4 regions of the Salinarimonas sp. genome follow, and region 1 is predicted to be linked to each of the others. Evidence: predicted binding sites of a transcription regulator. Region 1 holds the regulator's gene; each other region holds the start of a gene.
What was found. The regulator LexA, encoded in region 1, represses DNA repair genes until DNA is damaged. The targets are predictions, from matches to a motif close to TGTTCNNNNTGTGTTCNG.
Positions count from the first base shown of each region.

Region 2: the regulator LexA is predicted to act here: its motif matches at 1,303-1,320, upstream of ABL310_RS17070 (DUF3072 domain-containing protein).
Region 3: the regulator LexA is predicted to act here: its motif matches at 4,610-4,627, upstream of ssb (single-stranded DNA-binding protein).
Region 4: the regulator LexA is predicted to act here: its motif matches at 5,219-5,236, upstream of ABL310_RS17565 (helicase-related protein).

Region 1 is NZ_CP157794.1:839,658-846,706, reverse strand. Features, by position in the region: gene recJ (single-stranded-DNA-specific exonuclease RecJ) at 1-869, opposite strand, end outside; gene ABL310_RS03905 (alpha/beta fold hydrolase) at 1,003-1,767, opposite strand; gene lexA (transcriptional repressor LexA) at 1,961-2,665, opposite strand; gene glp (gephyrin-like molybdotransferase Glp) at 2,829-4,055, opposite strand; gene moaC (cyclic pyranopterin monophosphate synthase MoaC) at 4,071-4,550, opposite strand; gene trpC (indole-3-glycerol phosphate synthase TrpC) at 4,547-5,344, opposite strand; gene trpD (anthranilate phosphoribosyltransferase) at 5,355-6,368, opposite strand; gene ABL310_RS03875 (ComEC/Rec2 family competence protein) at 6,448-7,049, opposite strand, start outside.
Region 2 is NZ_CP157794.1:3,683,376-3,690,424, forward strand. Features, by position in the region: gene ABL310_RS17060 (L,D-transpeptidase) at 1-467, opposite strand, end outside; gene ABL310_RS17065 (aminodeoxychorismate/anthranilate synthase component II) at 593-1,183, opposite strand; gene ABL310_RS17070 (DUF3072 domain-containing protein) at 1,331-1,603, shown strand; gene ABL310_RS17075 (lysylphosphatidylglycerol synthase domain-containing protein) at 1,878-2,879, opposite strand; gene ABL310_RS17080 (alpha/beta hydrolase) at 2,976-3,854, opposite strand; gene ABL310_RS17085 (aa3-type cytochrome c oxidase subunit IV) at 4,050-4,352, shown strand; gene ABL310_RS17090 (Re/Si-specific NAD(P)(+) transhydrogenase subunit alpha) at 4,435-5,577, shown strand; gene ABL310_RS17095 (proton-translocating transhydrogenase family protein) at 5,611-6,066, shown strand; gene ABL310_RS17100 (NAD(P)(+) transhydrogenase (Re/Si-specific) subunit beta) at 6,071-7,049, shown strand, end outside.
Region 3 is NZ_CP157794.1:1,266,534-1,273,582, reverse strand. Features, by position in the region: gene ABL310_RS05920 (cytochrome b/b6) at 1-1,082, shown strand, start outside; gene ABL310_RS05915 (cytochrome c1) at 1,123-1,995, shown strand; gene ABL310_RS05910 (S-methyl-5'-thioadenosine phosphorylase) at 2,153-3,028, shown strand; gene ABL310_RS05905 (adenine phosphoribosyltransferase) at 3,075-3,620, shown strand; gene ABL310_RS05900 (DUF4258 domain-containing protein) at 3,757-4,083, shown strand; gene ABL310_RS05895 (transcriptional regulator) at 4,108-4,572, shown strand; gene ssb (single-stranded DNA-binding protein) at 4,717-5,256, shown strand; gene ABL310_RS05885 (HAMP domain-containing methyl-accepting chemotaxis protein) at 5,316-7,049, opposite strand, start outside.
Region 4 is NZ_CP157794.1:3,782,975-3,790,023, forward strand. Features, by position in the region: gene ABL310_RS17550 (ATP-binding protein) at 1-980, shown strand, start outside; gene ABL310_RS17555 (DUF1203 domain-containing protein) at 1,060-1,527, shown strand; gene ABL310_RS17560 (RNA-binding S4 domain-containing protein) at 1,535-1,798, opposite strand; gene ABL310_RS17565 (helicase-related protein) at 1,820-5,158, opposite strand; gene ABL310_RS17570 (AbrB/MazE/SpoVT family DNA-binding domain-containing protein) at 5,453-5,680, shown strand; gene ABL310_RS17575 (PIN domain-containing protein) at 5,670-6,080, shown strand; gene ABL310_RS17580 (DUF3108 domain-containing protein) at 6,097-6,921, opposite strand.

The DNA.
Region 1 (7,049 bases):
CCGCGCCCGCGCATGACGACGAGGCCCTGGCGCACGAAGGCGCGGTTGAGGCCCGTGAGCGGGACGACGTCGGCGATGGTGGCGAGCGCCACGAGGTCGAGATCGTCGAGCAGGTTCGGCAGGGGCTGCGCGACGCCGGGCGCGGCGCGCAGCACGCGGGCGAGGGCGACGAGGGTGAGGAAGACGACGCCAGCGGCGCACAGGTGGCCGAGGCCGGAGAGGTCGTCCTGCCGGTTCGGGTTCACCAGAGCCGCGACGGCGGGCAGCGTCTCCGGGGCCTGGTGATGGTCGAGGACGACGACGTCGAGGCCGAGGCGCGCCGCCTCGGCGAAGGGCTCGTGGCTCGCCGTGCCGCAATCCACCGCGACGAGCAGGGTCGCGCCCTCGGCGGCGAGGGTGCGGATCGCCTCGACGTTGGGACCGTAGCCCTCGGTGATGCGGTCGGGGATGTGGATGCGCGTGGTCACGCCGACGCGCTCGAGGAAGCCCGCGAGCAGGGCCGCCGAGCAGGCGCCGTCGACGTCGTAGTCTCCGAAGATCGCGACGCGCTCCCCGCGGACGACGGCGCGGGAGAGGCGTTCCGCGGCGGCGTCCATGTCGAGGAGGGCGCTCGGGTCCGGCATCAGGTCGCGCAGCTTCGGGGCGAGGAAGCCCGGCGCGGCCTCGAGCGTCACCTCCCGCCCGGCGAGGACGCGGGCGAGCGTGTCGGGCAGGCCGTGGGCCTGGGCGATGGCCTGCGCCACGAGGACCGTGCGGGACTCGAGCCGCTCGCGCCAGGGACGGCCGGTGAGCGAGCGAGCGACGTCGAGCACGGCGCGGGGCGTCTCGGGTTCGGGAGGCACGGGAACGCGCGCGGCGAGATCGAGCATCGGCCTTGGCGGGAGCGGGGACCGGGCGCACTCCAGGCGGCGCGCCTCGCTCCCGGTTGTTCCATGGCGGGACGGTCGCGGCAAGGCCGCGAGCCCCCCGGTCCACAGGCCCGAGTCGAAGGGCCGCAGCCGCTCAGAGCAGCCGCATCACGACGTCCGGCGCCTCGACATGGGCGTTGTGGCCGAGATCGGGCAGGACGACCGCGCCCGGATCGGTGCGCGTCATCGCCTCGCGCGAGACCATCGGATCCCGCTCGCCGGCGGCGAGCGCCAGCGGCGCGCGGCAGCCGCGCATGAGCGCATCGATCGAGGGGCCGACCGCCCCGAAGGCGGCCGGGTCGAAGGCCGCCGCGAAGCCGCCCTCGCGCTCGAGGACGCCGTGGGCGGCGGTCTCGGAGCCGGGGTCGACGAGACCGGCGAGGCCGGCGATCTTGAGGGCGTGCTCCGTGGCCTCGCCGCGCGCGGCGAAGAGCTTCGGCGGCTTGGCGGCGAGCCTGCGTGCGCCGTCCTCCTCGTCGGCCGACCAGTCGAGCTTGACGCCCAGCCCGACGACGCGCGCGGGCGGCGGGCCGTAGAGGCCGGAGCCGAGGAGCGCGCCGATCACCCCGCCGAAGGAATGGCCGAGAACGATCGTCTTTTCCGGGTTCTCACCGTCGAGAAGAAGGGCGATGTCGGCCGCGTGGACGCCGTATCCGTAGGGGCCGTGCATGACGGAGCGCCCGTGGCCGCGGAAGTCCGGCGCGAGCCAGCGCCGCCCGCTCGCCGCGGCGAGGGGCGCGAGTCCGGCGAAAACCGCCGCGTTGGCGGCGAGCCCGTGGAGGAGCACGACGAGCTCCTCGCCCTCCCCGCCCCGCGCATGCCAGATCCCGTTCGCGCTCGTCGTTCCCTCGAATGCCATCTGTGTCCTCGCCCGTCTCGTTCGCCGTCGCGCGCAGGTCTCTACGCGCAGATCGCCTCGTTGAGAAAGGCGTGTTTCGGCGCGATTGCGCGGGCGTTTGCAGATCGACTGGCGCATCCCCTCCGGTCCGCGGCTGCGCCGCGGCCCACCTCCCCTGCGGGGAGATGGCGACAGCGCCCCGTCTACGCGTCGCTCAGTACCGCCGGAACAGGCTCACCAGCTTGCCCTGGATCTTCACGCGGTCGGGGCCCAGCACCCGCGTCTCGTAGGCGGGGTTCGCCGCCTCGAGCGCGATGGAGGAGCCGCGGCGGCGGAAGCGCTTGAGGGTCGCCTCCTCGTCGTCGATCAGGGCGACGATGATGTCCCCCGTATTGGCGACGTCCTGGCGGCGGACGACGACGATGTCGCCGTCCAGGATGCCGGCCTCGATCATCGAATCGCCGCGTACCTCCAGCGCGAAATGCTCGCCCGAGGCGATCATGTCCGGCGAGACCGTGATCGAATGGCTCTGCGACTGGATCGCCGAGATCGGCACGCCGGCTGCGATGCGGCCCATGACCGGGATCTGCACGCCGCGCTCCTCGTCGGAGAGAACCGGCGGCGGCGCGGCCTTCGGCTTCGCCGCGAGCCCGCCCTCGACGACGGAGGGATTGAAGCGGCCACGCGGCGCGGAGACGCCGAGCCCTTCGGGCAGGCGCACCACCTCGAGCGCGCGGGCGCGGTTCGGCAGGCGGCGGATGAAGCCCCGCTCCTCGAGCGCGGTGATCAGCCGGTGAATGCCGGACTTGGACTTGAGATCGAGTGCGTCCTTCATCTCGTCGAAAGAGGGCGGGACGCCGGTCTCCCGCACCCGCTCGTGGATGAAGCGAAGCAGTTCGTGCTGTTTGCGCGTGAGCATGGGCACCCCGTCTTGGAGCCTCTTGGAGCCTTCCGCGACCGCCGGCCGAATCGCCGATACGATCTCCCGGAAAACAAACGCGGAACTTATACCCGTTCCCCATGCGTTCCGCAACCCCCGCAGCGGCGAGTCGTCGCGCCAGGATGAACGCCCGGCCCTTCGCTCACATCATTCCGGCGAGCCGCACGATCTCCACGACCTCGCCGACCTCCCGCGCGGGGTCCCGCACCGGCCGGACGATGAGCGCCTCGGCCCGGGCGAGCACGCCGAGCATCGACGAATCCTGAACGGGAAAGGGCGTCGCCTCCGGCAGCGCGCCGGGCCGCGGGGCGAGGGCGGCGCGCACGTAATCCTCGCGGCCGTCGTTCTCGCCGATCGCGCTCCCCAGCACGGCCGATTCGCTCGGCAGGCGCCCGGCCGCGGGGTCGCCGAGCAGGGCGCGGATCGCCGGGCGCAGGAACAGGAGCCCGCAGACCATCGACGAGACCGGGTTCCCCGGCAGCCCGAGGAACAGCGTGCCGTCGAGCGTGCCGTGCATCAGCGGCTTGCCCGGGCGCATGGCGATCTTCCAGAAGCCGAGATCCATGCCCGCCTCGCGCAGGGTCTCCTGCACGAGGTCGTGCGCGCCGACCGAGGCGCCGCCGAGCGTCACCAGGATGTCCGCACCGGCGGCGCGGGCGGCCGCGAGCTTCTCGCCGATCGCCGGCTTCGTGTCGCGCGCGATGCCGAGCGGCAGCGCCGCGCCGCCGGCAGCCTCCACCAGGGCGGCCAGCGCGACGAGGTTCGAGGCGACGATCTGGTCCGGGCCCGGCTCCTCGCCGGGCATGACGAGCTCGTCGCCGGTGGCGATCAGCGCGACCTTCGGGCGACGGCGCACGGGCAGCGCGGGATGGTTCATCGCGGCCGCGAGCGCCAGGGCGCGCGGGTCGAGCGCGCGCCCGGCGGGGATCAGCACGTCGCCCTCGGCGAAGTCGAGCCCGCGCGGGCGCACGAACCGGCCCGCGGCCGCGCTCTCCAGGACGCGCACGCGTCCGTTCTCGAGAGGCTGCGCATTCTCCTGGATGACGATCGTGTCGGCGCCGTCGGGCAGCGGTGCGCCGGTGAAGATGCGCACGGCCTCCCCGGCCCCCACCCGCCCGGAGAAGCGCCGGCCCGCCGCGCTCTCGCCGACGATGGCGAGCTCGACGGGCGCCGTGGCCACGTCGGCGGCGCGCACCGCCCAGCCGTCCATGGCGGAGGCGGCGAAGGGCGGCTGCGTGCGGGTCGCGACCACGTCCTCGGCCAGCGTGCGGCCGAAGCAGGCCTCGAGCGGCAGGCGCTCGGCGGGAAGGGCTGCGCCGGCGGCGGCGATGATGCGGGCGCGGGCCTCGGCGACGGGGAGCAGGCTCACGACGCGCCCCCTCCCCTAGCCGTCGGCCCGGTAGGTCCCGGAGCGGCCCCCGGTCTTCTCGAGGAGCCGCACGCCCTCGATGCGCATGCCTTTGTCGGCGGCCTTGACCATGTCGTAGATCGTGAGGCACGCGACGGAGACGGCGGTGAGCGCCTCCATCTCGACGCCGGTCTGCCCGGCGACCTTCACCTCGGCCACGACGCGCACGCCCGGCAGCGCCTCGTCGATCGCGCAGTCGACCCGCACCTTGGAGATCATCAAGGGGTGGCACAGCGGGATCAGCTCGTGCGTGCGCTTGGCCGCCATGATGCCGGCGAGGCGGGCGACGCCGAGCACGTCGCCCTTCTTGGCGTCCCCCGCGCGGATGACGGCGATGGTCTCGGGCTTCGTGATCACCACGCCCTCGGCGATCGCCGTGCGGGAAGTGACGTCCTTGTCCGCGACGTCGACCATGTTGGCGGCGCCGGAGGCGTCGATATGGCTGAGCTCGCTCACGCGGCCTCTCCCAGCAACGTGCGGGTCGCGGCCGTCACGTCGTCCTGGCGCATCAGGCTCTCGCCGACGAGGAAGGCGCGGATGCCCGCCGCCTCCAGCCGCGCGATGTCGGCCGGGGTGAAGATGCCGCTCTCGCCGATGACGATGCGGTCGGACGGGATCAGCGGGGCGAGGCTCTCGGCGACGGAAAGCGAGACCTCGAAGGTGCGGAGGTTACGATTGTTGATGCCGATGAGCCGGGCGGGCAGCTCCAGCGCGCGCTCGAGCTCGGGGGCGTCGTGCACCTCGACGAGGGCGTCCATGCCGAGATCGTGCGCGGCCAAGACGAGGTCGCGGGCGGCGGCGTCCGACACGCTCGCCATGATGACGAGGATGGCGTCGGCGCCCCAGGCCCGGGCCTCCATGACCTGATAGGGCTCGAACAGGAAGTCCTTGCGCAGGGCGGGAAGCGCGCAGGCGTCCTTGGCGGCGGCGAGGAATTCCGGGCGACCCTGGAAGGAGGGCGTGTCGGTGAGCACCGAGAGGCAGGCCGCGCCGCCGGCCTCGTAGGCGCGCGCCAGCGCCGGCGGGTCGAAATCGGCGCGGATGAGGCCCTTCGAGGGGCTCGCCTTCTTGATCTCGGCGATGAGCGCCGGGCGGCCGGCCTCGATCGTCGCGCTGAGCGCCGCCGCGAAGCCCCGCGGCGGTGCGGCGTCGCGGGCCCGGCGCGCCATCTCGGCGGGTGCGGTCGCGGCCTTGGCGGCGGCGATCTCCTCGCGCTTGTAGGCCTCGATCTTCGACAGGATATCGCTCATCGCCCGGCCCTCACGCCTGGGAGGCGCGCACGAGGCGCGCGAGGGCCGTCTTGGCCGCGCCGGAATCGATCGCCTCCGCCGCCTTGGCGACGCCCTCGGCGAGGTCGGCGGCGGCGCCCGCGACGACGAGGGAGGCGCCGGCGTTGAGGACCGCGATGTCGCGATAGGCCGTCCGCTCGCCCTCCAGCACGGCGCGCAGGGCGGCCGCGTTATGGGCGGGATCGCCGCCCTTGAGGTCCTGCGGCTCGGCGAGCGCGAGGCCGACGTCGCGCGGGTCGATCTGGAAGGTGCGGATCTCGCCGTCCTCCAGCGCCACGACCTCGCTCGGGCCGGTGGTGGTGAGCTCGTCGAGCCCGTCGGAGCCGTGCACGACCCAGACCCGCTCGGAGCCGAGCGCGCGCAGGGTCTCGGCGATGGGGCGCATCCAGGCGCGGGAGAAGACGCCGAGCAGCTGGCGCTTCACGCCGGCTGGGTTCGAGAGGGGCCCGAGGATGTTGAAGATCGTGCGCGTGCCGAGCTCGACGCGGAAGGGCGCGACGTGGCGCATGGAGGCGTGGTGGGCCTGGGCGAACATGAAGCACAGGTTCGCCTCGGCGAGGCAGCGGGCGAGGCCCGCCGGATCGAGGCCCAGCGTGACGTCGAGGGAGGAGAGCACGTCCGCCGCGCCGGATTTCGAGGAGGCCGCGCGGTTGCCGTGCTTGGCGACCGGCACGCCACAGCCGGCGACGATGAAGGCGGCGAGCGTCGAGATGTTGTAGGAGCCGGAATGGTCGCCCCCGGTGCCGACGATGTCCATCGCGGTGGGCGGCGCGTCGACCCGCAGCATCTTGGCGCGCATGGCCGAGGCCGCGCCGACGATCTCGTCGAGCGCCTCCCCGCGCACGCGCAGCGCCATCAGGAAGGCGCCCGCCTGGGCAGGGGTGACCTCGCCGGACAGCAGCGCGTCGAAGGCCGCGCGGGCTTCGTCCTGCGAGAGGGCCGCGCCCGTGGCGACCTTGGCGAGATAGGGCTTGAACGCGTCCATGACCGACCTTGCGACGTGCTGCGACCGTTGGCCCTCTGTAGCAAGGCGGGGCGCGCGGGGAAAGCCTCGCGGATCGCGCTCACTCCCGCCGCAGCCAGGGCCGCGTCTCGGGCGTGCGCCGGACGGTCTCGACCGCGACCGCGCCGTCGCGGAAGCTAAGCGTCGCCGCGCCGCCCGCCTCCAGGCGCTCGCGGCCGAAGAGGTGGGGCGCGGCGCACCAGGCGGGGGCGGTGAGCCGGGAGACCAGGACCACGGCCCGCGAGCAATCCTCGGCGAAGGCGCGGGGCTCGCGCACGACGGAGACGGGGCCGAGGCCCGGCAGGGTCGCGACGCAGGCGAGCGCGTCGCAGGCGACGCCGCGGGCGAGCGACGGGTCGTCCGGCGCGCGGGGATCGCCGTCGGCCTCGAGCCATTGCGCGAGGACGAAGTCGCCCGGATCGCCGAGCACGACGAGACGTCCGTCGGCGGCGCGCAGGGCGACGCCGCGGCCGTCGCGGTCGACGTAGAGGTCCGGCCGCTCCGGGCTCGCGGCGAGCAGCAGCCCGGCGAGGGCCGGGACAAGCGCGAGCAGCTTCAGCCAGGAGACGCACAGCGTCGCCAGAAGCAGCGCCGCGACGAGGAGGGAGAGCGCGCCGACGCCGAAGGCCGGGACGACGACCTGCGCGCCGGGCAGGCCCGCGA
Region 2 (7,049 bases), 2.5 Mb from region 1:
CCGCCCTGGTAGAGGTAGAGCGCGCGGGCGCCGAGCGGGTTGTCGAGGCCGCCTTCCATGTGGCGCGGCAGCTCGGGCTGGCGGCGGCGCATGGCGGCGGGGGGCGTCCAGCCGGGCCAGCGGGCCTTGCGGCCGACCCGCGCCGAGCCCGACCAGGAGAAGCCCTGGCGGCCGACCCCGATGCCGTAGCGATAGGCGCGACCGCCCTCGCGGATCAGGTAGAGGTGCTTGTCGGCGGTGTCGACGATGATGGTGCCGGGCCGCTCGGGCCCGTCGTAGGCGACCTCCGTCAGGCGCAGATGCGCCGGCATCCGGCGCGGATCGACGAAGGGGATGTCGTAGGGCTCGTCCGGGATGTAGCCGGAATACCAGGAGGAGGCCTGGGAATAGGACTGGGCGGACGTGCGGGCGGGGGACGCGACGGCGAGCGCCGCCGCCGCTCCGAGGAGCGTTCGGCGCGTGATCATGCAGACCTCGCTTCTCATCAGGCGGGGGAGTGGAACGGGTTGGGCTGACAAAGCCGTGGAACGGTCCGGGTTCCATCCCGGGATGCGCCGCCGCCCCGGACGCCGGGTCCCGCCGCCCCTCCGCCTCAGGCGTTGCGCCAGGCTTTCGCCATCGCGAGGAAGTTCCCGAGGATGGTCTCGCCGTGCTCCGAGAGGATGCTCTCGGGGTGGAACTGCACGCCGTGCACCGGGAGCGTCCTGTGCGAGGCGGCCATGATCTGGCCGTCGTCGGTCTCGGCGGTGACGGCGAGGTCCTCCGGGCAGGTGTCGCGCGCGATCACGAGGGAATGATAGCGCGTCGCGACGAAATCCTGCACGCAGCCGGCAAACAGCCCCTCGCCGGAATGGCGCACGCGGCTCGTCTTGCCGTGCATGGGCAGCGGCGCGCGCACGACGGCGCCGCCGAAGGCCTGGCCGATCGCCTGCAGGCCGAGGCAGACGCCGAAGATCGGCGTGCGGCCGGCGCCCTTCTCGATCAGCTCGAGGCAGATCCCCGCCTCGTTCGGCGTGCAGGGCCCGGGCGAGAGCACGATGGCGTCGTAGCCGGCCTCGAGCACGTCGTCCGCCGTGCGCGCGTCGTTGCGCACGACCTCGATGTCGTGCGTGAAGCGGCTCACCAGGTGCACGAGGTTCCAGGTGAAGCTGTCGTAATTGTCGACGACGAGAAGGCGGGTCATGTCCGGCGGCCCTGCGGTGCGGCCTCCGGTCTAGCAGGCGCGGGCCCCGCGCGCAAAGCGCGACCGCGATGCGCGGCCTCTCGGCGGAACTTCGGCGCGCGGCGATCATTTCCCGCAGAGAGAACAATATCGGAACGGAGGACGAGCATGTCCGCAGACGATCGCGCCCGCGGCGCGCACGAGGACCCGCCCGAGGTCGAGAACCCCGAGAATCCCAAGCAGACCCCGGCCACGGGCAACCAGCAGAAGGACCCGGAGGAATGGGTGACCGGCCACGAGCCGATGACGGGCGCCCAGGCCTCCTACCTGAAGACCCTCTCCGAGCAGGCCCACAAGCCCGAGCTCTACGACCCCGAGCTCGACAAGGCGGAGGCGTCGAAGCGCATTGACGAATTGCGCGCGGCGACGGGGAAGGATTGATCCTTCGCGTCGCCCGCGTGAAAGCCGCCCGGTGAAAAGAGTAGCAAATCTCCGTCATCTCCTGTCATCCCGGATTGCGAAGCAAGTCCGGGACCCAGAACCTCCATCGCATGGTCAGCGTGCGCGAAAGCGCGCGCGTCCCGGGCCCGTCATGCCAGCGTCGAGGCCGAGGGACGCCGCGCAAGCGCCGCTCGGGACGCGGCGGAGGGTCTGGGTCCCGGACTGCCTTCGGCATCCGGGATGACACCGTAGGAAGCGCCACGCACGCCACCCCTCACCCGCTCTCCCGACCCTGCCCCTTCCGCCCGAGGCGCTTCGCGCGCGTGCGCAGCGCCTCGGCCAGCTTGCGGCGCTCGAACACGGCGACGACCACGAGCGAGAAGGCGAAGGGGACGAGGAGGTAGTAGACGCGGAAGAGCACGAGGGCCGCGATCAGCTCGGCGTCCGGGATGTCTGGCATCGCCGTGATGAAGACGAGCTCGAACACGCCGAGCCCGCCCGGCGCGTGCGAGATCAGCGCCGCCGAGAAGGAGGCGAGGAAGACCGCCAGCACGACGAAATAGCCGGGGTTCGCGTCCCAGGGCAGCAGGAAGTAGACGATCGCCGCCGTGAAGAGCAGGTCGAGCGTCGAGGCCGCGAGCTGGCGGGCGGTGACCGCCGGGCGCGGATAGTCGAGCCGGAAGGCGCGGATCCGCAGGGGCGGCAGGCCGAGCAGCGAGCCGAGGAGATAGAGCGCCACGAGCAGCAGCAGCGCCGATCCGATCCCCTGCGCCACGGGCTCGATCTGCAGCCCCGCCGGCAGGAGATCGGCGAGCCGCGCGAGGACGTAGGGCTCGAAGACGAGGACGAGCCCCGTCAGCACGACGACGCCCAGCACGAAGGTGAACGAGCAGATCCCGACCAGCACCGCGATCTGGCTCGGGGAGAGCCCCTGCGAGGTGTAGGCGCGGTAGCGCACCATGGCGCCCGAGAGCACGGACGCGCCGATATTGTGCGAGAGCGCGTAGGTGGTGAAGGACGCCAGCGTGATGAAGGTCCAGGAGATGTGCTTCACGCCCAGGTGCAGGAGCGCGATCCGGTCGTACCAGGCGAGCATGCCGTAGCCCGCGACCGTGGAGAGCGCCGCCAGCACGAGCTGCCAGGGCCCGATTCGCGCCATCGACTCCAGCACGTCCTCGGCCGAGATGGCGCGCAGCTCCCGGGCGAGCAGCCAGAACGAGAAGGCGACCGCCAGGAGGCCGACGACCGGCCAGATGTAGTCGAGCGCTTTCTTCATCGGGGCGGCGGGTCGCTCGGGCGTCTCGCGGTGAACGGTCTCGACCCGACCTAGAGGAAGTCCGCCGCCGGGCAAAGCGAAACCGGGCGCGGCCGGTCAGAGCCCTTCCGATTCGAGCCAGGCGACGAGCTTGCGGCCGAGCGCCTCGGCGCCGACGTCGAGCATGGGGAAGTGGCCGGCCTGATCGAGGGTCTCGTGCCGGGCGGCGTGGTAGAACGCGGTGCGCAGGGTGCAGGAGCGCCAGACGAGCCGGTCCTGCGCCGCGCCGAGAACGAGGGTCGGCAGCCGCGTGAGGAAGGCGGAGAGGACCGGGCCCGGCATGTGCGCCTGCGAGAGGGCGCGGGGCGCCTCCGGCGTCATCAGCGCGGCGTAGCGCCGCACGCGCGCCGCCGGCAGCCCCTCCGAGAACAAGAGGTGCCGGGCCCCGGCGGTCATCGCCGAGGCCTCCGGGGCGGTCGCGCCGACGAAGGCGTCGAGCCACACGACGGGCTCGGTGAGCGCCGCGCGGGCGTTGACGAGCGCGAGCCCCTCGGGCGGGAGCGAGCAGACGAGGGCGAGCCCGCGCATCCGCGACCGCCCGACGAGCCGTTGCGCCAGGAGCCCGCCCAGCGAATGGCCGACCACGACCGGCGCCTGGGGCAGGAGGTCGAAGGCGAATCGCGCGTCGGCGAGATAGTCGTCCAGCGTGATCTCGCGCAGGCGCTCGCGCCCCTCGGACCCGCCGTGCCCGCGCAGCGACACGGCGAGCGAGGCGCGCCCGCGCCGGGCGAGATAGGGCCCCAGGTGCTCGGCCCACATCCAGGCGCCGCCGAAGGCGCCGTGCAGAAGCAGCAGCGGCGCGCCGACGCGCGGGCCGTCGGGCACGGTCTCCACGATCTCCAGCGCCGGCCCGTCGGCGCGCGGGGCGACGCGGGTCGAGACCCTGTAGCCGCCCTGCGGCCCGCTGCGACCCGGTGTCTGCGTCTGGCTCGGCATCTCGTCTCGGCTCCCGAAGGACGGCTGGCGCGCGGTTCGCGCCGCGCCGCACCATGCATACGGCCGCGCTGCGGCGAAGTCATGTCCGGGCTCTCGCCACCCGCCCGCCTGCGGATCTCCCCCGATGTATGGATTGCGGGTCTCGTCGGCATCGGCTAAAGCCGAGGTCGTTTGCGTGGAAGGATGACCAGGACGATGGCGACCATGGTGCAGAGCGAGCGTCACCCCAACGAAGGCTACAGCCCCGAGATGGACGGGCAGACCCACGAGAAGACCTACGACGGCTTCATCGTCTTCACGGCGATCTCCTCCGCGGTCGTGCTGTGCTGGGTCATGGCGCTCGCGCTCGGCGGGATCAAGGACGCCTGGCTGTCGGGCATTCTCGGCGTCGTCGCGTCGATGATCGCGGGCGGCGTCGGGGCGATTTTCCCGAGCGTCGGCTGGCGCGCGCCGGGCGCCGTCTTCGTCCTGATGGTTCTCGTCTTCATCCTGTCCTGAACGGGCCGCGCGGGCGCGTCGCGACGGCCGTGACCGGGCCGGTCCGCGCGCGCCCTCACCAACGAGATTGGGGGAGAGGGGCATGCGCATCGCCGTCCTCACGGAAACGGACGCCAACGAAGCCCGCGTCGCGGCGACGCCGGACACGGTGAAGAAGCTCGTGGGGCTCGGCGCGACGGTCGTCGTCCAGTCCGGCGCGGGCGCCGGCTCCGGCGTCACCGACGCGGATTACGAGGCCGCCGGCGCGACGATCGCGCCGGACGCCCCCGGCGCCGCCGGCGACGCCGACGTGGTGCTGCTCGTGCGCCGCCCCGAGGGCGAGCGCCTCGCCGCCATCAAGGAGGGCGCCGTCGTCGTCGCGACGATGGACCCCTACGGCAACGAGGCCGCCCTCCAGGCCATGGCCGAGCGCAAGCTCTCCGCCTTCGCCATGGAGCTGATGCCCCGCATCACCCGCGCGCAGGTGATGGACGTGCTCTCCTCCCAGGCGAACCTCGCCGGCTACCGCGCGGTGATCGACGCCTCCGCCGAGTACGGCCGCGCCTTCCCGATGATGATGACCGCGGCCGGCACCGTGCCGGCGGCGCGCGTCTTCGTGATGGGCGCGGGCGTCGCGGGCCTCCAGGCCATCGCCACGGCCCGCCGCCTCGGCGCGGTCGTCACCGCGACCGACGTGCGCCCGGCCGCCAAGGAGCAGGTCGAATCGCTCGGGGCGAAGTTCATCGCGGTGGAGGACGAGGAGTTCAAGCAGGCCGAGACGTCCGGCGGCTACGCCAAGGAGATGTCGGCGGGGTACAAGGCCAAGCAGGCCGAGCTCGTCGCCTCGCACATCGCCAAGCAGGACATCGTCATCACCACGGCGCTGATCCCGGGCCGGCCCGCGCCGACCCTCGTCACGGCGGCGATGGTCGAATCGATGAAGCCGGGCTCCGTCGTCGTCGATCTCGCGGTGGAGCGCGGCGGCAATTGCGAGCTCGCCAAGCCCGGCGAGGTCGTCGACCACGACGGCGTGAAGATCGTGGGGCACCTCAACGTCCCGGGCCGCCTCGCGGCCACCGCGTCGAGCCTCTACGCCAAGAACCTCCTCGCCTTCGTCGAGACGACGATGGTGGACAAGGAGAAGAAGGCGCTCGCCGTGAACTGGGACGACGAGCTCGTCAAGGCCACGCTGCTGACGAAGGACGGCGCCGTCGTCCATCCGAACTTCCAGCCGAAGGCCGCCTGACGGCGCGCGCACGACAACGAACGGGGAAGGCTGATGGCTACTCTCACACCCGAGCAGGCTCTCGAGCGCGCGCAGGCCGCGGCCGAGGCCGCCCGCGAGGCCGCCGAGGCGGCGCAGTCCTACGCGGACATGATCGCCTCCGACGCGGTGGCGACGGGCGTCGCCGCCGCGACCGGCGGGGCGGTGGACCCCACCGTGTTCCGCTTCGCGATCTTCGTGCTGGCCATCTTCGTCGGCTACTACGTCGTCTGGTCGGTGACGCCGGCGCTGCATACGCCGCTGATGTCGGTGACGAACGCGATCTCCTCGGTGATCGTGGTGGGCGCGCTCCTCGCGGTGGGCGTCCAGGTGGCGGACGTCGCGACCTCCGGCGCGGCCTGGGGGGCGACGGTGCTCGGCTTCATCGCCCTCGTGCTCGCCTCGGTGAACATCTTCGGCGGCTTCCTCGTCACGGCGCGGATGCTCGCCATGTACAAGAAGAAGGGCTGAGGCGATGGGCGACAATCTCGCGAACCTGCTCTACCTCGTCTCGGGCGTGCTCTTCATCCTGGCGCTGCGGGGGCTCTCGCACCCGACGACGTCGCGCCAGGGCAACATGTACGGCATGGTCGGCATGGCCATCGCCGTGGTCACGACGCTGGTCTACGCCCCGCCGGCGATCGGCGGCTGGCTGCTCGTCATCGTCGGCATCGCCATCGGCGGCGGCATCGGCGCGCTGATCGCGCGGCGCGTGCCGATGACGGCGATGCCGCAGCTCGTCGCGGGCTTCCACTCGCTCGTCGGCCTCGCGGCGGTGCTCGTCGCCGCCGCGGCGCTCTTCGCGCCGCAGGCCTTCGCCATCGGCGCGCCCGGCGCCATCAAGGCCGCGAGCCTGTTCGAGATGGCGCTCGGCGCCGCCATCGGCGCGATCACCTTCACCGGCTCGATCATCGCCTTCCTCAAGCTCGACGGGCGCATGTCCGGCAAGCCGATCATGCTGCCCTCGCGGCACGTGATCAACATCGCGCTCGGCGCCGGCGCCGTGATCCTGATCGGGCTCTTCATGGGCACCGAATCGGCGCTGGCCTTCTGGCTGCTGGTCGCGATCGCGCTGGCGCTCGGCGTGCTGCTGATCATCCCGATCGGCGGCGCGGACATGCCGGTCGTCGTCTCGATGCTCAACTCCTATTCGGGCTGGGCGGCCGCGGGCATCGGCTTCACGCTGGGCAACCTCGCGCTGATCATCACCGGCGCGCTCGTCGGCTCGTCCGGCGCGATCCTGTCCTACATCATGTGCAAGGGCATGAACCGGTCCTTCATCTCCGTCATCCTCGGCGGCTTCGGCGGCGAGACCGCCGGCGGCGCCGCGGGCGAGGCGGAGACGCGGCCGGTGAAGCAGGGCTCGGCCGAGGACGCGGCCTTCATCATGAAGAACGCCTCCAAGGTCATCATCGTGCCGGGCTACGGCATGGCGGTGGCCCAGGCGCAGCACA
Region 3 (7,049 bases), 430 kb from region 1:
ACTATACGCCGCACGCCGACCACGCCTTCGCGTCGGTCGAGCACATCATGCGGAACGTCGAGTACGGCTGGCTGCTGCGCTACCTGCACGCCAACGGCGCGTCGTTCTTCTTCATCGCGGTGTACATCCACATCTTCCGCGGCCTCTACTACGGCTCCTACAAGGCGCCGCGCGAGGTCTTGTGGATCCTCGGCGTGATCATCCTGCTCCTGATGATGGCCACCGCCTTCATGGGCTACGTGCTGCCGTGGGGCCAGATGTCGTTCTGGGGCGCCACCGTGATCACCAACCTGTTCTCGGTGATCCCGCTCGTGGGCGACACCATCGTGTCGTTCCTCTGGGGCGGCTACTCGGTGGGCAACCCGACGCTCAACCGCTTCTTCTCGCTGCACTACCTCCTGCCCTTCATGATCTTCGGCGTGGCCATGCTCCACGTCTGGGCGCTCCACGTGCCGGGCAACAACAACCCGACCGGCGTGCCGATCAAGTCGGGCAAGGACGCGGTGCCGTTCCACCCGTACATGACCGTCAAGGACACGTTCTCGATCGTGTGCTTCTTCATCGTGTACCTGTGGTTCGTGTTCTACCTGCCGAACTATCTCGGCCATGCGGACAACTACGTCCCGGCCAACCCGTCGGCGACGCCGGCGCACATCGTGCCGGAATGGTACTTCCTGCCCTTCTACGCGATCCTCCGCGCCGTTCCGGACGCGCTCTTCGGCGTGATCCTGATGTTCGCCTCGATCGCGGTGCTGGCCTTCCTGCCCTGGCTCGACACCTCGCGGGTCCGCTCGGGCTCCTACCGGCCGGTGTTCCGGGTGCTGTTCTGGGCCTTCGTGGTCACCTGCCTGATGCTCGGCTGGCTCGGCTCGCGTCCGGCGGAGGGGATCTACGTCATCCTCTCGCAGATCTTCACCATCCTCTACTTCGCCTACTTCCTGATCGCGATGCCGCTCCTCGGCCTGTTCGAGAAGCCGCTGCCGCTGCCGAACTCCATCACGGAGGCCGTGCTCGGCAAGAAGCAGGCGGGCGGATCGGGCATGCCCGTCGGCGCCGCCGCCGAGCCTCAGTCCAAGGGCTGAGGCGCGGCACGAGCGAGATCAGGACAAGGGTTCGAGAACCATGAAGAAGACCCTCATCATCGCCGGCGCGCTGGCCGCCTCCCTCGCGCTCCCCTTGGGGAGCGCCCAGGCGGCCGGCGGCGGCGTCACGCCCCCGAAATACGAGTGGAGCTTCGCCGGCCCGTTCGGCACCTACGACCGGGCGCAGCTGCAGCGCGGCTTCCTGGTGTTCAAGACCGTGTGCGCCTCCTGCCACGGCCTCGAGAAGATCGCCTTCCGCAATCTGGCGGAAGAAGGCGGCCCAGAGTACAGCGAGGCGCAGGTCGAAGCCTTCGCGGCGGAGTTCATCGTCGACGGCGGCTTCGACGAGTTCGGCGACCCCGTCACCCGCCCGGGCACGCCGGCCGACTTCTGGCCGTCGCCCTTCGCCAACCCGGTCCAGGCGGCCTCCGCCAACGGCGGCAAGGCCCCGCCGGACCTCTCGGTGATGGCCAAGGCCCGCACCTACGAGCGCGGCTTTCCCCTGTGGATCACCGACGTGTTCACGCAGTACAACGAGAACGGCGTGGACTACATGGCGGCGTTCCTGAAGGGCTACGTCGAGCCGCCGGCGGATTTCGATCCGTCCATGGGCAACTGGAACCTCTATTATCCGGGCAACATCGTGGCGATGCCGAACGTCCTCTTCGACGGCGGCATCGAGTATCCGCGCGACGATCAGGGCCGCCCGGTCGTGCCGGAGACGGTCGAGCAGTACGCCAAGGACGTCACCGCCTTCCTGATGTGGACCGCGGAGCCGCACCTCGAGACCCGCAAGGCCATGGGCTTCCAGGTCATGGTGTTCCTGCTGGTGTTCGCGGGCCTGCTGTACTTCACCAAGAAGCGCATCTGGGCCCGCGTCGGCGGTGAGACCGAGGGCCACGCGGCCGGCTGACCGGCGCATTCTCCGATTTGGAATGGTGGAAAGGGCGCCTGCGGGCGCCCTTTTTCGTGAGCGGCGCGGATTTGCGCAGACCCGAGGCGCGCGAGGGGGCGACGGCGGCGAAACTTCGCGCTAGCATCGCGCCGGAACAACCGAAGGGGTAGAGACCATGACGCGCGCGGTACTGGGCGTGATCGGAGGATCGGGCGTATACGACCTGCCCGGGATGGAGGACGTTCGCGAGGAGCGGATCGCATCGCCCTGGGGCGAGCCGTCCGACGCCCTCAGGATCGGACGCATCGCGGACACGACCGTGGTGTTCCTGCCGCGCCACGGGCGCGGGCACCGCATGTCCCCCTCCGACATCGACTACCGCGCCAACATCGACGCGTTGAAGCGCGCCGGCGTCACCGACATCGTCTCGCTCTCGGCCTGCGGCTCGTTCAAGGACGAGCTGCCGCCGGGCTGCTTCGTCCTCGTCGACCAGTTCGTCGACCGCACCTACAAGCGCGAGAGCTCTTTCTTCGGCAAGGGCTGCGTCGCCCATGTCTCGATGGCCCATCCCGTCGGCCCGCTGCTGCAGCAGCGCCTCTACGACGCCGGCGTCGCCGAGGGCCTCGACGTGCGCAAGAACGGCACGTACGTGTGCATGGAGGGGCCGCAATTCTCCAGCCTGGCCGAGAGCGTCTCCTACAAGCACATGGGCTACGACGTGATCGGCATGACCAACATGCCCGAGGCCAAGCTCGCCCGGGAGGCCGAGATCACCTACGCGACCGTAGCCATGGTGACCGATTACGATTGCTGGCATCCGGACCACGCGGTCGTCGACGTCGCAGCCGTGATCGCGGTGGTGAAGGCCAACGCCGCCAATGCCGCCAAGCTCGTCGCGCGGGTCGCGCGGGACTTCCCGGCGGAGCACGAGCCCTGCCCCGTCGGCTCGGACACGGCCCTCGAGGTCGCGATCATGACGGCGCCGGAGATGCGCGACCCCGCCCTGGTCGCCAAGCTGGACGCCGTGGCCGGCCGCGTGCTCAATCGCTGACCGAATCGCCCGCCTACCACCGAGACGCCGACGCAGGACCCCGATCATGGACACGCTCGCCGATCACGACATCAAGTCCGCCATCCGCACCATCCCGGACTACCCCAAGCCCGGCATCATGTTCCGGGACATCACCACCCTGCTGGGCGACACCCGCGCCTTCCGGCGCACCATCGACGAGCTGGTGAACCCCTATGCCGGCACCAAGGTCGACAAGATCGCCGGCATCGAGGCCCGCGGCTTCATCGTCGGCGGCGCCATGGCCCACCAGCTTTCGGCGGGCTTCGTGCCGATCCGTAAGAAGGGCAAGCTGCCGCACCAGGTGGTCAGCGTCGCCTACGCGCTGGAATACGGCTCCGACGAGATCGAGATCCACGCCGACGCGCTGGTCGCGGGCGAGCGGGTGGTGCTCGTCGACGACCTGATCGCCACCGGCGGCACGGCGACCGCCGCCGTCGAGCTCTTGCGCCGCATCGGCGCCGAGGTCGTGGCCTGCTGCTTCGTCGTCGACCTGCCCGACCTCGGCGGCGCCGCGCGCCTGCGGGGAATGGGGGTCGAGGTGCGGTCGCTGGTGGCGTTCGAGGGGCATTGAGGACGGGGAACGCGCACACAATTTCGGCCCCGGGCACACCCGTGACCCCAATTTAATCTTGCATTTTCCGTGCGGCGTTTTACCTATGGCGGGGAACTTATCACGGTGATAAGTGTACGCCCTGGGAAGGATGCTGATGGGTGGAGAGCCGTGGGACCCCTCCGAAGCGACAAGACGGATACGCGCGATCGCGAAGCATCATTCGCTGAACGTGACTTACACGCATCATGCGCGCGAGCAGATGCTCAAACGAGACCTCATTCTGGGTGACGTCCTGTACGTTCTGAAAAATGGCTTCGTTCACGATTCCGCACAGGCATCAACGCGCCCCGGCTACTACAAATACCGGATGCAAACAAGTACGCCGAACTCAGGGCAGCGCGATGTGCGTGTCGTTGTGATCCCGGACGAGAGGTCATTTTGGGTGAAGGTCGTCACCGTGATGTGGGTTGACGAGCCCTAATCCTCACCGCCAAGGAGAACAGAGATGCCTGCCTATCAATATGTCGAGAGCGGGCTCGATAACGTGCTCATCGAAGGCGCAACGTTCATGGTGTCCGACGACGCCGGTGAGAGCTGCATCGACATACCGAATGTAAACGGACTGCATCACGCGATCGCTGAGGCCATCGTCAACAAGCGTACCAGCATCACCGGGAAGGAACTTCGGTTCCTCCGTACGGAGATGGCAATGACGCAGTCCGAGCTGGCTGCAGTGGTTCATCGCGAGCCGCTGGCTATCAGTCGCTGGGAAAGGGGCGAAGTCGAGATCGACCGCAACGCCGAAGCGCTGATCCGGCTGTACGCGGTGGAGGAGCTGGGGCTGGAGGATGCGCCCGGCGTCGGTGAGGTAGCCGCCTGGTGCGTTCCGAATGGTAGCGACCCGACGATCATCATCGACGGCTCGGACCCCGACAATTATCGTTCCAAGCCGCTGGCTAACGCAGCCTAAGAAACGCCCGAGCGCTCTGCGCTCGGGTTATTGACTCTGGAACAAAGATAGAACTATTTTTTCGGTAGTGGACGAGCCTCGCGGCCCCTTGCTCGCGCGGCCCGCGGGGCGCACAAAGCCCTGGAGCGCAAGACAGCGGAGGCGATGATGGCCGGCGTGAACAAGGTGATCCTGGTGGGCAATCTCGGGCGCGATCCCGAGGTGCGACGCACCTCGAACGGCGACCCGGTCGTGAACCTCCGGCTCGCCACGACGGAGACGTGGCGCGACAAGGGCACGGGCGAGCGCCGCGAGAAGACCGAGTGGCACAGCGTGGTGATCTTCAACGAGCCCCTCGGCCGCATCGCCGAGCAATATCTGAAGAAGGGCTCGTCGGTGTATATCGAGGGCCAGCTCCAGACCCGGAAGTGGACAGACCGGGAAGGCAACGAGAAGTACACGACCGAGATCGTGCTCCAGCGCTATCGCGGCGAGCTCACCCTGCTTGGCGGCCGCGGAGGCGGCGGCGGCGGGGGCGGCGGCGACTACGAGGGCGGCGGCGACGAGTACGGCGGCGGCGGCGACGATTTCGGCCGCTCCTCCCCGATGGAGCGCCGCCCGGCCACGGCCGGCGGCAGCGGCGGCCAGCAGGGCGGCGGCGGCTCCTCGCGCTACAACGATCTCGACGACGACATCCCGTTCTGAGGGTCGGCGCGAGGAGGGCGGCGTTTCGCCGCCCTCCCGCTCTTCCGGAGAGCGCGCGCTCAGGCCGCCCGCGCCTCGTCGTGACGGATCTGGCCGAGGAACTCTCGCATTCGCAGGCGCAACATCTCCGCCTGGCGCGACAGCTCGCCCGACGCCGAGAGCACCTGGCTCGCGGCAGAGCCCGTCTCGTCGGCGGCCGCGCCCACGCTCGCGATGCTGGCGTCCACCTCGCCCGTGCGCGCAGCCGCCTGACCGATATTGGACGAGATCTCGCCGGTCGCCGCGCCCTGCTGCTCGAGCGCAGAGGAGATGCTCGCCATGCCCTCGCTGATCGAGCCGATGGTGCGCCCGATGGCGCCGATCGTCCCAACCGCGGCGTTCGTCGCCGTCTGCATGCCGGAGATCTGCTGAGCGATCTCGTCCGTCGCCTTCGCCGTCTGGTCGGCGAGCGTCTTCACCTCGGCGGCCACGACCGCGAAGCCCTTCCCGGCCGCGCCCGCACGCGCCGCCTCGATCGTGGCGTTGAGCGCGAGCAGGTTGGTCTGGGCGGCGATGCCGGAAATCAGCTCGACCACGTTGCCGATGCGCTGCGCCGTCGCGGAAAGCGCCTCGATCTCCGCGTTCGAGCGCTCGGCTTCCGAGACGGCGTGCCGCGCCGTGCCGTTGGCCTGGGAGGTCTGGCGCCCGATCTCGGCGACGGAGCTCGACAATTCCTCGACCGTGCCGGCCACGGCCTGGACGTTGCCGCTCGCGGCGGAGGACGCCGCGCGCACGGCCGCGGATTGACGGCTCGTCTCCTCGGCGGTGGCGGAGAGGCTCCGGGCCGCGCTTTCCAGCTCCGTCGCCGCCGACGCGATCTGGTCGATCAGCGCGCCGACGGAGGCCTCGAAGTCGCCGGCGAGCCGCGCCATGGCGGCACGCTTCTCGGCCTCCTGCCGCGCCTCGACCTCGGCCTGCTCGGCCCGCAGGCGCTCCACCTCGATGGCGTTCTCCTTGAAGACGACCACGGCGCGGGCCATGGCGCCGATCTCGTCGGCGCGCTCGGCGCCGGCGATCTCGGTGTCGAGCGCGCCGCCGGCGAGCCGGGCCATGGCGTCCGTGAGACGCTCGATGGGACGGGTGACGCGAGCGAGGACGAGCCGGACGGCCGCGAGCGACGCGAGAACGGCGAGGGCGAGCGCGATGGCCGAGAGCGTCATGCCCCGACGCTGCTCCTGCGCCTCGCGGGCGACGAGCCCCGCGGAATGACGGGTAGCGGCCTCGGAGAGGGCGAGGATCGACCCGATGCCGTCCGTCGCGGCCGTGATCCACTGCCCGGCCGACAGGGGATAGGGCGCGCCGGCTGCGCTCGCCGCGTAGACTTGCGTGCGCACCTCGCCGAACCGGCCGAAGAAGCGCGAGCGAACCGCCGCGATCGCCGCGGCCAGCTCCGGGCCACCGACCTCGCGTCGCTCGAAGGCCTCCACCGTGCTCCAGGACGCCTCGACCCGTCCGCGCAGGGCGCCCAGCCGGCTCAGATCCTCGGCCGAGAGCCGGCCTCCGGCGGCGATCGCGGCCCCGATCTGCGCGCGCTCGCGCCCGGCGAACTCGCTCATCGTGAACACGGCGTCGCGCAGCTCCTGCGTGAGCTGCAGCTCCGCCGCGATCGTCTCCGGGAGCACGTAGGCCGCCTGACGCAACGACTGCGACGCCATGATCAGGCGCGTCGCGGTCGGTAGCCACTCGGCGGCGACCCCGGTCGAGCGCTGCAGGACCGGGCGCTGAAGCGCCTCGTCCGCGCGCCGCCGCACCCC
Region 4 (7,049 bases), 2.4 Mb from region 1:
GCCTCGCCAAGCTCGCCAAGAACGTGGCGGCCGAGGCCTCGAACTTCCTGATGGGCCGCACCTTCCTCGACATCGACATGGCCCGCGCCGCCGATCTGCTCGGCATGGATCGGCGCCAGGCGGAGAGCTTCCGCGACCTTCAGCGCGGGCATTTCGTGGCGCTGGGCCCCGCGCTCTCGCGCCGGCCGGTGGCCGTGCGCATCGGGACGGTCGAGACCGCCGCGCGCTCGACGAGCCCCAAGCTGATGCCGCTGCCGGAGACCCCGGCGGAGGACGCGCGCGACCTGATTCTCGCGCCGCTCGAGCCCGAGCCGGCGCGGGCCCGGCCGGAGCGGCGCCCCCCTCCCCCGCCGCCGCCCTCCACCAACGACCTTCTCGCCGAGCTCGTGCGCTCGCGCCCCGCCGCCGCCGCCCCCCCGAGCGCGGAGGAGGTCGCGCTGGCGGCCGAGGAGCGCGAGGCCGTCATGGAGGAGATCGTGCGCGACCTCCTCTCCGACCCGGATGCGGCCTTCCGCTCCATCGCCGTGCTCTACCAGGATTTCCTGGTGCGCCTGCGGATCAAGCGCGTGCCGGGCGAGGCGCCGACGCTCGCCGCCTTCAAGAAGCGCCTCTCGGTCGCCCGCGCCGGCGTCGAGGCCGGGGCGATCCCGGAGGACACGTGGGCGCGCGCGGAAGCGGCTGCGGCGGACCTGCCGGAGGAGATCCAGGGCGTCTACCTGCTGCTCGCCCGCGCCGCCTTCGAGGGCGCGCCCTGCCCGCCCGACGGCGCCATCGCCCGCGCCTGCGGCTCGCGCTCACCGGGCCGCGCCCGGCGGCTGGTGCAGTACATGGAGAGCCGCGGCCACGTCGTCACCCGCGCCGACCTGCGCGGCCAGCGCATCGTCGCATTGCCCGACCTCGGCGTGGAGACCAGGCCCGGCGACCCCAACGCCTGGGAGGAGCCCCAGGAGGGCGGCGGGGACCTGTTCGCGACGGGGTGAGCAGGAAGCGGGTGGCGGAGAGCTGGGGGCGGTGGTGCTCTCGCGCCGTGCCCCATTTCCCGCACGAGAGGCTTCCGCCATGGACTTCCGCGTTCTCGGGCTCTCGCCCGAACCCTTCCTTCCCCTCTACGGCCTCTCGGAGGCGGCGCTCGCCGAGCGCGGCGTGATCCGCAGGCGGGCGAACGATCCGACGAGCTATCCCGACCGCATCGAGATGCGCCACGCCCGGCCGGGCGAGAGCGTGCTGCTCCTCAACCACGTCTCCCAGCCGGCGGCCTCGCCCTACCGCGCGAGCCACGCCATCTACGTGCGCGAGGGCGCGAGCGACACCTACGACCGGGTGAACGCGGTGCCGGAGGTGATGCGGCCGCGCCTCCTCTCCGTGCGCGCCTTCGACGCCGACGGCATGATCGTCGACGCCGACGTGGTCGAAGGCGCGGATCTGGAGGGGCTGATCGCACGGCTCCTGGCGAGCCCCGCGGCGGCGTATCTCCACGTCCACAACGCCAAGCGCGGCTGCTATGCGGGGCGGGTCGAGCGGGCGTGAGCGGCGCTCAGCCCGCCTCCTCGTAGAGCGCCTCGGCCTCCGAGGCCGGCCCGCGGCGCTCGCCGAGATCGAGGACGCGCACCGCCTTGGTGGCGTGCGGGGCGGCGACGGTGAGGACGTCGCCCACCGCGATCCCCTTGGCGGGGTTGGTCTGCCGCTGGCCGTTGACGCGCACGTGGCCCGATTCGACCAGCTTCGCCGCGAGCGTGCGGGTGCGCGCGAAGCGCGCGTACCAGAGCCACTTGTCGAGCCTCTGGCGATCCTCCCGCACGGGCTCAGGCGACCTGTCGCGTCATTTCTTGTCCTCGAGCTGCGCCTTCAGGGCGGCGAGCTTGGCGAAGGGCGAATCCGGATCCGGCTGCTTCTCGCGGCGGGGGCGATCGGCGCCCGGGGGCGGGCGTCCGCCGTCGCGACGCTCGCCGCCGGAGCGGTAGCCGCCCATCTGGCCGCCCTTGAAGCCGCCCTTGGGACGGCCGCCGCCCTTCTCGCCGCCACCCTTCTCGCCACCGCCTCTGCCGCGGCGCTCCTCGCGCGCCTCGGCCGGGGCGCCTTCGCCCTGGGCGGCCTTGGGGCGCTCGCCGCGCGGGCCGCCTTCGCGGCGCGGGCCGCGTTCGCGCCCCTCGCGGCCGGGGCGTCCGCCGTGGCGGGCCTGCCGGTTGCGGCCCTCGCGCCGGCCCTGGCGCCAGACCACGATCGTCTCGGGCTCGGCCGGCGCCGTCTCGGACGGCTCGGCGGCGGCCTCCTCCGCAGGCGGCTCAGCGACCACCGGCTCGGAGGCGGTCTCGACGGCGGCGGGAGAGACCTCCGCCTCCGGCGCCGGAGCCTCCTCCGAAGCCGGAGCCTCCTCCGAAGCCGTCTCTTCCGAAGCCGGAGCCTCCTCCGCAGCCGTCTCGGGCTGCGCGACCGCCTCGGCGGCGGCCTCGACCGCGGCCTCCGCCGGCGCCTCCGGCTCGGCCGCATCCGCCTGGAGCGGCGCCTGCGCCGCCTCCGGCGCGTCCGACGGCGTCTCGCCGGGCTCGTTCGGCGCGGCCTCGGCGCTCTCGCCCTCGGCGACGGCCTCCGCGGCGATCGTCGCGCCGGCCTCGGCCTGCGCCTCGCCGGCGGGCGCCGCCGGTGCGGCCGGAACGACCGGCTGCGTCGGCATCGGCTTGAGAATTTCCGAGGTGATCGCCGGGCCGGCGCGCTCCTCGGAGACGTAGCCGAGCGACTTCAGGATCTGCGCGAAATCCTCGCCGGCGCAGCCGACGAGCGAGGTCATCGCCACGGTGCCCACGAAGGCGTCGCCCTCGGCCGCGCCCGCCGGCGGCTCGCCGACGGTCTGGCCCGGCACGTAGGCCATGGCGGGGCGGATCAGGTCGGCGAGGCGCTCGAGGATGTCGACGCGCACCGCCCGCCCGCCGCAGACGCGGAAGCCGGCGGAGCGGTAGAGCCCCTTCGCGACCTCGGTGTCGACGGGGATCGAGGTGCGCCCGGAGGAGGCCAGCGCCGCGATCTCGTCGATGCCCTTCTGGTCGAGCCCGCCGTTCTTGAGCGCCCAGAGCTGAGCCGCCAGCGTGCGCGGGGCGGGCTTCATCAAAGCCGGCAGATAGAGGTGGTAGGCGCCGAAGCGCACGCCCTTCTGGCGCAGGGCCGAGCGGGCCTGCTGGTCGAGCGAGCGCACCTCCTGGAGCACGCGCGAGCGCTCGAGCACGCCGAGCGACTCGGCGATCTGGAAGGCGACGCCCCGCGCGATGCCCTGCAGGTCGGCGGGCTCCTCGAGCTCGAGCAACGGCCCCAGCGTGCGCACCACGTGCGCCTTGAGCCAGGCCTTGAGCCGGCCCTCGACCTTCTCGAGCGCGCCGCCGGTGAGGTGCTCGTCGGCGATCAGCCGCACCCGAGGCTCGAAGATCTTCTCACCCGGCTCGAGCTTCGCCACCGGCTCGCCCTGCCAGCGGATCGTGCCGTCGTTCGACAGGACGAAGGACGTGTCCGCCGCCGTCGAGAACCGATCGGCCCGCGCCTCGATCTCGCCGGCGAGGCCCTTGACCGCCGCGTTGCGCAGGGTCTTGGCCTCGTCGCTGGAGGCGTCCGGATCGGGGACGAAGACGAACCCGGACAGGCGCCCGACGTGCTGGCCCTCGACGCTCACGTCGCCGCTCGCCGAAATTTCCGCTTCAAGCATCGCGTTCTCTCTCAAGCGCCGCATCAGCACGCTGGTCCGCCGGTCCACGAACCGGCTCGCCAGCCGCTCGTGCAGCGCATCCGACAGCTTGTCCTCTACCCCACGCGCCACGCTCTGCCAATGCTCCGGATCGCGCAACCAGTCGGGTCGGTTGGCGACGAAGGTCCAGGTGCGTACTTGCGCGATCCGCGCCGAGAGCGTGTCGATGTCCCCGTCGACCCGATCCAGCAGCGACACGTGCCGGCGGAACCAGTCGTCCGGCACCGCCCCGTCGCGCATCAGGAACAGATAGATGGCCGAGACGAGGTCGGCGTGGCTCGCCGGCGACACCTTGCGGTAATCCGGGACCTGGCAGACCTCCCAGAGCCGCTCGACGTTGGCGCGGCCCGTCGCGTGGTGGCGCACCGAATCGTCCCGCGCCAGGATCTCGAGGGCCGCGACGTCCTCCGCCATGGGCGCGCGGGTGAGGCCGTGCTCCTGCGGCACCTCCGCCAGCGCCCGCTGGAGCGCCTCGAGCGAGCGGAAGTCGAGATCCGGGTTGCGCCATTGCAGGATCCGCGCGGGCTCGAACTTGTGCCCCTCCACCGCCTCCACCAGCTCCGGGTCGAACGGGTCGCAGCGCCCGGACGTGCCGAAGGTGCCGTCGTTGAGGTGGCGCCCGGCGCGCCCGGCGATCTGGCCGATCTCGGCGGGGTTGAGCTTGCGGAAGCGGAAGCCGTCGAACTTGCGGTCGGCGGCGAAGGCGACGTGGTCGACGTCGAGATTGAGCCCCATGCCGATGGCGTCGGTGGCGACGAGATAGTCGACGTCGCCGGACTGGTAGAGCGCCACCTGCGCGTTGCGCGTGCGCGGGGAGAGGGCGCCGAGCACCACCGCCGCGCCGCCGCGCTGGCGGCGAATCAGCTCGGCGATGGCGTAGACCTCCTCCGCCGAGAACGCGACGATGGCCGAGCGCGCGGGCAGGCGCGAGAGCTTCTTCGAGCCGGCGAAGGTGAGCTGCGACAGCCGCGGGCGCGTGGTGACGTGGACGCCCGGGATCAGCGCGCGCACCAGCGGCTCCATCGTCGCCGAGCCGATCAGCAGCGTCTCGTCCCGGCCGCGCTGGTTGAGCAGGCGATCGGTGAAGACGTGGCCGCGATCGAGGTCGGAGGCGAGCTGGATCTCGTCGATCGCCACGAAGGCGAGGTCGAGGTCGCGCGGCATCGCCTCCGCGGTGCAGACCCAGTAGCGCGGGTGCTTCGGCTTGATCTTCTCCTCGCCGGTGACGAGGGCGACCGCGTCCGCGCCGGCGCGCTCCACCACGCGGCCGTAGACCTCCCGCGCGAGCAGCCGCAGCGGCAGGCCGATCATGCCCGAGGAATGGCCGAGCATCCGCTCGATGGCGAGATGCGTCTTGCCCGTGTTGGTCGGGCCGAGAACCGCGGTCACCCCGCGCGAGCGGGCCTGCGGCGGAAGGGAGAGGCGGGGCATCGGGCGCGGGCTGGACCTTGACACACGGGCTCGCGGGCGGCCCCGGGAGCGGGCTCGCTCCGGAACAGGGGCCGAACGAAAGGGGGGCGAATCGCTGATCCGTGGAGAATCCGGATTCGTTCCGTTCTCGGACGCCCTGTATATGGGATCGGCGCGGGGTTTTCCTAGCGGGGAAAGCGGGGGAGGCCGGCGGTTCGCCGTGCTGCGTCAGATCTGCCGATGCGAAGGCTTTTCGGACGAGAGTGTATGATATACAAATGGGGATGTATATCCGTGCTCTTCGAGGATGAAGCCATGCAGGTCGCGAAATGGGGAAATTCCCTGGCCGTCCGTCTTCCCGCCGACGTGGTTCGGCGGCTCGGGCTCAAGGAAGGCGACGAGATCGAGCTCCGCGCGGACGGTGACGGCCTCGTCGTCGATCGCCAGCCCCGTCCCGAGGAGATTCTGGCTTCCCTGCGGAAGTTCCGGGGTCGTTTGCCCGCCAGCGAGCGCCTGACTCGCAACGACGCGAATGCGCGCTGAGGTCTTCTTCGACACGAACCTCATCCTCTATCTGCTCGACGAGGGCCCGAAGGCGGACATCGCCGAGCGCGTGCTGCAGGCCGGAGGAGTCGTCAGTGTTCAGGTCTTGAACGAAGTCCTGGCGAACTCTCGCCGGAAGGCGGGCATGTCCTGGGAAGAAGCCGGCCTGTTCCTGAGCGGGATCCGCCGCCTGTGCACGGTCGTCGACCTGACCGAGGAGATCCACGACGTCGGGCGAGCGCTCGGCCAGCGCTATGGCTTCTCTGTGTACGACGCGATGATCGTGTCTGCGGCCTTGGTCAGCGGCTGCACCGAACTCCACACCGAGGACATGCACGACGGGCTTCTCGTCGAGGACGTGCTGCGGATCGTCAACCCTTTCGTCGAGAAACGCCCCTGAGCCGCTCCCGCCCCCCTCAGCGCGCAGCGGCCCGCGCCACGCCGCCGCCGTCGATGGAGACGCGCTGGGCCTCGATCACGCTGGTGCCGATCTGCGTGCGCACCTCGATGCGCAGCGGCAGCAGCGTGCGGCTTCCCTCCACCGGGGCGAGCCAGACCGCCATGTCGCGGTTCTCCTCCATGAAGCGCACCGCCTCCTTGCCCTCGCGATGGCCGGCGATGGCCCGGAAGCGGGCGGCGCACATCAGGACGGGGCCGGAATAGCCCGGCTTGTCGAGCTGGCGCGTGCCCGCGTAGCTGAGCACGATGTCGAAGCGCGAGGCCCCGTCGAAGACCGGGATCGTGCGCTCGCACTGGCCGGGATCGTCCATGGCGAGGCGCCCGCGCCCGGGGAAGAGGAAGGCGCTCACGGGGTCGACCACGCCGCGGCGATGGCTCGCGCGCACCGGCACGCGATCGGGATGCTCGGGAAGCGGCGGCAGGATCTCGACGGCGGAGACGCTGCCGCCGGAGAGCCCCATGCGCACGGTGCGGCTCGCCTTGCTCGAGGCGGAGTTCACGGCGAAGGACGCGGGCGCCACCCGCTCCCCGCTGACGCGGCCCGTGGCGCTGGCGGCGCCGCGGCCGTCGGTGATCAGGCCGGCCAGCCCGACGAGGCGGGCCTGGACGTCGATGCGGTAGCGCCGCCCGTCGTAGGTCGAGTTCACGTCGGCCTCGCCCACGGGAAAGCCCGCGAGCCAGATGCCGTAGGTCGCGTCGAACGAGGAGGAGGCCGACGCGGGCGCGGCGGCGGCGAGGACGGACGCGGCGAAGGCCGCGAGAAAGGCGAGCGATGCGCGCATGACGTGTCCCTGTCCCGGCCCCCCGAAGCCGGCCGCGTGGTGCGGCGTCCAGCTTCATGGCGAATCGGGCGTTAACGAGGCGATCCCGACCATCCGACGTCCTGGTTAACGCTCTCCTATCCTTGACG